Regions from separate parts of the Ruminococcus bromii genome, predicted to be linked through region 2. Evidence: predicted binding sites of a transcription regulator. Region 2 holds the regulator's gene; the other holds the start of a gene.
The links. The regulator LexA, encoded in region 2, represses DNA repair genes until DNA is damaged. The targets are predictions, from matches to a motif close to CNAACANNTGTTNG.
Positions count from the first base shown of each region.

Region 1: dinB (DNA polymerase IV) is a predicted target of LexA. The motif match lies at 1,878-1,891, and genes of this name have one in related genera.

Region 1 is NZ_CAKMVP010000003.1:571,645-575,073, forward strand. It holds gene QDI94_RS02970 (JAB domain-containing protein) at 158-865, opposite strand; gene pyrE (orotate phosphoribosyltransferase) at 952-1,629, opposite strand; gene dinB (DNA polymerase IV) at 1,904-3,178, shown strand; gene QDI94_RS02985 (hypothetical protein) at 3,223-3,429, shown strand, end outside.
Region 2 is NZ_CAKMVP010000003.1:1,529,924-1,533,352, reverse strand. It holds gene QDI94_RS07675 (LytR/AlgR family response regulator transcription factor) at 1-322, shown strand, start outside; gene upp (uracil phosphoribosyltransferase) at 627-1,253, opposite strand; gene lexA (transcriptional repressor LexA) at 1,553-2,143, shown strand; gene QDI94_RS07660 (NUDIX hydrolase) at 2,155-2,556, shown strand; gene QDI94_RS07655 (hypothetical protein) at 2,609-2,866, shown strand; gene QDI94_RS07650 (hypothetical protein) at 3,063-3,338, opposite strand.

The DNA of each region.
Region 1 (3,429 bases), 960 kb from region 2:
CACATCACATTCCAAATACGGATTTTTTATTATGTTTCCTGTTACAAGGCTCTTTATTACAAAAGTCCTGTAACAGAAAACATATCCGAACAAAATTTCGATTTTAATTATAGAACAGATGTTTTAAATTGTCAAATGTTTCTTTTAAAGAACATTATTACTTTTCATAATAGAAGATGTTCCCCGCAAGCCTGCTTTCACGGAGAGAAACATAATCATCATCGGTTATTATGAAATGGTCGATAAGCTCAACTCCGACAGTTGCAAGCGTACTCTTCAAAACTATTGTTGTGTCAAGGTCACTTCCCGAAGGCAGAGCCGTCCCGCTGGGATGATTATGTGCTATAAAAGCAGTTTTGGCATTGTGACGAAGTGACAAATCAACAATTTTTCTGACGGGCATATCGGATGAATTGAGCGAACCTTTTGAAATTATATCAAAATAAATCATCTTGCCCTTTGCATCACCGAGCATGAGAGCGACACATTCGTTTGTTCGACCGATAAATTTTGCTTTAAATATTTTACCGAGATTTTCATAGTCGATGATATTATCATGTGACATCTTTGATTCGGTATAAAGTCTTGCCATTTCGGGCAACATTTTGAGCAATGCAGCGGCATTTTCAGACAGACCGAACTCCTTCATAAGCTCGTCAATCGGAGCGTCACACACTCCGCCAACAGTGATATAACGGTCAAGCAGACGGTGTGCAAGAGGATTTGTGTCCTTTCTCGGAATAGCATAGTAAAGGAACATTTCAAGAGCCTCGTGAGTTTCAAACACATCAAATCCGTTTTCTATGAACTTTTTACGCATTCTTTCACGATGACCGCTGTGTTCATTGTCAGTTGTCCGTGCCATATTATCCCCACCGCAAAATAAGTTTTTTCAAACTTTGGGGGCGGATAAAACCGCCCCGACTGATTAATATTAATAATTAAAAGCTGTTATTCCTTTACGCCGTACTGCTCATAATAAGCGTCAATAGCGGCTTTGAGCTTGTCATCAATAACAACCTTGCCCTTATATTCTTTGTTGTAAAGGTGTTCAACAACCTCAGCCATTGTTACGATTGCGGTCGTTTTAAGACCGTACTTCTCTTCAATCTCGGAAAGTGCGCTCTTTGTACCCTTACCACGCTCCATACGGTCAACGGAAACAACAAGACCGATTGGTTTTACATCGCCCTGAGCCTTGATAATCGGGAGAGTTTCTTCAATTGATGTGCCTGCTGTTGTAACATCTTCGATGATAACAACCTTGTCACCGTCATTGATAGGACTGCCGAGAAGAATACCCTTGTCACCGTGATCCTTAACTTCTTTTCTGTTTGAGCAATAACGGATATCCTGACCGTATTTTTCGCTGATTGCGATAGTTGCGGCAACAGAAAGCGGAATGCCCTTGTATGCAGGTCCGAAAAGAACATCAAAACCAAGACCGAACTTGTTGTTGATAGCTTCTGCATAATACTGACCAAGACGGCGGAGCTGAGCGCCTGTTCTGTAGAAACCTGTGTTTACGAAGAAAGGAGTTTTTCTTCCGCTCTTTGTAACAAAATCGCCAAATTTGAGAACCTGACAATCAACCATAAATTCAATGAATTCCTTTTTGTAAGCTTCCATCAATAAAACCTCCGATACAAAATAGCTTTCGGACAAACATCTGTAATATCCGACAGTTTTACATAATTCAACATTATAAATTCTACCACAATATCTTGTTTTTGTAAATGACAGTTACACAGCTGTAATCAATATGTAGTGCGTAGCCTTGCAAATCAAAAAATTTTTACATTTTTCTTTTTCGTTTTTGACTACCGTTTTAACTATTTACGCTTGACTTTATAGAACAAGTGTTCTATAATTAAGTAAAAACAAATGTTCGAGGTGATGCGTTGTGAATATTAATTGTGCCGTTGACAAAAGCAAATATAAAAAAGACAGGGTTATTCTTCACAGCGACTGCAACGGATTTTATGCGAGCGTTGAGTGTCTGCATCACCCTGAAATCAGGAACAAACCTGTTGCCGTGAGCGGTGATGCGGAAAATCGACACGGAATTATTCTCGCTAAAAATGAGATTGCGAAGAAGTACAATATAAAAACAGGCGAGGCAATCTGGCAGGCAAAGCAGAAATGTCCCGATCTTGTAACCGTTCCGCCTCACTTTGATTTATACAAGCGATTTTCAAAAATGGCGAGGAGAATTTACAGTGAATACACCGACAAAATCGAGCCGTTCGGACTTGACGAGGCATGGCTTGATGTTACCGACAATAAGGATATGAGCGGTAAAGAAGTTGCAGCTGATATCAACCGCCGCATAAAGCAGGAACTCGGAATAACCGTAAGCATCGGAGTCAGCTTTAATAAAATTTTTGCCAAATTCGGAAGTGACTATAAAAAGCCTGACGCTATAACGGAAATCACACGGGAAAATTACAGAGATATTGTGTGGAACTGTCCTGCAAAAGACCTTTTGTATGTTGGCAGAGCAACGGGCAGAAAGCTTGAATCTATCGGCATTTATACGATTGGAGATATTGCAACTGCCGATGTTACGCTGTTGCGGTCATATCTTGGAAAATGGGGCGACCTGATTTACGGCTTTGCAAACGGATATGACTCTTCCCCTGTTGCTCATATGAACGAAAACAGCGAGGTAAAGTCAATCGGTAACTCAACCACAACTCCGAAAGATATGGTAACCTTTAACGATGTAAAACAGGTTATATTCGTTTTGTGTGACAGTGTTTGCAGAAGAATGCGTGAACAGGGATTTATGGCAAAAACGGTTTGTATTTATATTCGTGACAATGAACTGACGACATTAAAAAGACAGCATACAATGGAGGCACACACGAATCTTACAAAGAAAATTACAAAAGCCGCAACGGAACTTTTTATAAAAAGTTATAAAATGGAAAAGCCGCTGAGAAGTATCGGCGTAAGCGTTACGGATTTTATTCACGATGATCAGCCTCATCAAATAAGTTTTTTAGTTGATGAAAAGCGACTCATTCAGAATGAGCGGCTTGACAAAACACTTGATATGTTGAAAAAGCGATTCGGCAATTATGCTGTGCGCCCTGCGGTTCTGCTTAATGACAAGGAACTTTCAGATTTTAATCCAAAAGAGGATCACACAATTCATCCTGTCGGATATTTATAATCAAATCGTGAGCGTTGCTCAAATTTGAAAAGAGGTAACAAGCTATGAAAAAGTATGTTAAAGTTACTGCCACATTTGATTGTGACGGAGATCTTATTCCCGAATATATTGTGTGGGATGACGGAAGAAGATACCGCATTGACAGGATTTCCGATGTGCGGTATGCGGCATCTCTCAAAGCAGGCGGTGCCGGAATACGCTACACCTGCCATATCCTCGGCAAAGAACGATATCTGTTTTTGGAGGAAAAC
Region 2 (3,429 bases):
GCACGATATGTGCGGTATGCTGCCGTGCAAGTACATTTTGTACATTACCAAAAGGGGAAAAAACAGCGAAATTTACCACCTCAAAAGCAAAGAGCCGATAAAAATACGAAAACCGCTGGCGGCTGTGTTTGAAGAACTTGACTCAAATGAATTTATTTATATTTCCAGAGGCTGTATTGCAAATATGGCAAATGTGCAGAAAGTTGACCGCCGCGAATGGGTATGCAAAAACGGCGACAGAGTGCCGATAAGCGCATCACTCTATGCGGAAATTAAGGAGAAGCTGCTTGATTTTTGGGGGCGAAAAATAATATGCGATTGACACGCTCCGACAAAAGCGTGAAAATTAGCGGTCAAAAATCGGCAATTTAAAGACTAATTAACACAAGCAGGTTTTTTGTGTTATAATAATATCGAAAACAGGGTCTGTGAATCTAACCGGTCACAAATAAATACGCAAGCCTTGCTCTTTGAAAGTTATTCCGAAAGATATGTTATTTTGGAAAACCTTATCCTGTTTCGCACATCCTAACCCCGAAACACTTTTAACACTGCTGCATTTACATTTATGCGAAACAGAAAAAGCCTGAGCATTTTTGCTCAGGCTTTTTGAATGCTTGAAAAAATTATTTTGTTCCGAAAATTCTGTCGCCTGCATCGCCCAAGCCGGGGCAGATGTATGCATTTTCGTTGAGCTCACGGTCAAGACAGCCGACATAAAGCTGAATGTCGGGGTGCGCATTCATAAGAGCGTCAACACCCTCGGGAGCTGCGATGATTGACATGAACTTGATTTTCTGACCGCCGTGCTTTTTGATGAAATCAACAGCGGCAATAGCCGAACCGCCTGTTGCAAGCATCGGATCAACAACAACAATCTGACGCTGGTCGATTGGATCGGGCAGCTTGCAGTAATATTCGTGAGGTGCGTGGGTTTCGGGGTCACGGTAAAGACCGATATGACCTACCCTTGCAGACGGAACAAGTGCAAGAATACCGTTTACCATACCAAGACCTGCACGGAGGATAGGCACAACTGCGAGCTTTTTGCCTGAAATAACAGGCTGAACAGACTCCTCAATCGGAGTTTTTACCGTGATGTCCTGAGTTTCAAGGTCAGAAAGAGCTTCGTAACCCATAAGCATTGCAATTTCTTCAACCAATTTGCGAAATTCGTTTGTTGATGTGTCTTCTTTTCTGAGAAGTGTAATTTTGTGTCTTATAAGCGGATGTGTCATGTACGAAACTGACATATCATTGCCTCCTTGTTGAATTTTGATTATTTGATTAACTTAATGATACTAAAAACCGTTCAAAATGTCAATGATATCAGGGATTAAGCGATGCTTTTATCCTAAACATTATTTCATAATATATACGGATTTGCCGTGCTTCGCTGCTCCGACTTTTTTCTGTCGATAAACATAATTCTGACAATTTGTCCGTTTGTCAGAGAAAATAAAAAAATTCAAAAAACATAAAACAAATGTTTGATTTTTTTGAAATTGTATGGTACAATCATACTGTAATTACAAACAAGGGGCGTTGCGATATGAAACCTTTAAGCAAAAGCCAACAGAAAATTTTCGATTATCTAAAGGAATGTGCAGGCGAGGGCAGAGTTCCGTCAGTTCGTGAAATCTGCGAAGAAACGGGACTGAGTTCAACATCAACCGTTCACCACCACCTCAAGGCACTTGAAGAAAAAGGTCTTATTTCACGAGAACACGGCGTGAACCGTTGTATTCAGATTAACGGCATGGAGAAAAACACCGATGTTCCCGTTTTGGGCAGAGTTGCGGCAGGTTATCCGATTCTTGCCGTTGAGAATATTGAATGTTATGTGCCTGTTCCCGACAGTTTAAAAAGGGGCAGAGAGCTTTTTGCTCTGCGTGTTCAGGGCGAAAGTATGATTAACGCAGGCATTTTCCCTGACGATATTTTAATTGTTCACCGCACACCTGTTGCGGAGAACGGCGAAATCGTTGTTGCTCTTGTCGGTGACGAGGCGACCGTAAAGCGTTTTTACAAGGAAAACGGTCACTTCAGACTTCAGCCTGAAAACGATAATTTTGAACCGATTATAGTTGACGAAGTCGCTTTGCTCGGCAAGGTGATCTCGCTTGTAAGATATTTTGATTAAAAGGATTAGCTATGAAAGTTAAATTTTACAGCCTTAATACAGACAAGCCGTTGAAATACGCCGTAATTTGTGCGAGATACAACGGAAAATGGGTTTTCTGCAAACACAAAAATCGTGATACATATGAAATTCCGGGCGGTCATCGTGAGGACGGCGAAGATATTGAAGCAACCGCAAAGCGTGAACTTTGGGAAGAAACAGGGGCGAAGGATTTCGAGATCTGTCCCGTATGCATCTATTCGTTCACGGATTACGGAATGCTCTATTTTGCGGAAATTCGCAGTTTCGAAGAACTGCCGCCGCTTGAAATTGAAAAGATTAATCTTTTTGACGATATACCAAAAAATTTGACATACCCTACAATTCAGCCGTTCCTTTTCGAAAGAGTACAGGAGTTTTTAGAAACGAAATAACAAAATACTGTTTGCAATCTGCAAGATAATACATTTGAGAGGAAGTGATAAAATGCGTGACTATGTGATTTACGATATGTACACAGATGACAGAATGTTTCGTTACGAGGTCTATAAGCACCCGAACGGAATGTACGAAGTGTGTGTTCAGTCGAGAGAGGCGGAAGATTTTGCCGTGAACGAGCAGTACCTCTACTGCGACATTCCCGAAGAAGTCACACATTTTACCGACACTCTCGAAAGAGCAATAGAAATCGGCGACTGCAAGCTGTACTGCCTGATCGGCGAGTATCTTGCACGCTGTTCGTGAAGCCGGACTGTGAAGTACAGCCGCAGTGTGCTGTGTGTTAGGCTGAGCCGATTTTACGGCTGTTCCTTCTGCTATATATGATATATATAAATGCTTTCGGCTGATTGACGGTAAAACAAATTTGTTATTCATTTAAAAGAATCGGGCGGCAGAATTTTTATTTCTGCCGCCCGATTCTTTTGTGTGTAATGTTTACTTATTTTCTTTTTCTTGTGAACCAATATATCAATCCAAGCACAATCAGAAAACCGCCGAGGATGCAACGGAAGACTATATTCAGCGTACCCTCAAACATCGGATAGCCTGCAAAGGTTCGCAGACCGTACCACACGGTCATAAAGATAAAGAACAAAGCCATCAAAACAGCGAGCAAGCCTTGGTGTTCATGACGGTATTTGATTCCTATGACAACCATAAGAACGGCAAGAGCTGCCCAAAGCCATACATACATATTTTGAAGAAATTCGCCCATAAAATTCACCCTTATATTATTGCTAAGTAGATTATAGAGTATCGGCTGCGCATTGTCAAACCGTGTTATGTGATGATTTTCTGAAAACGAA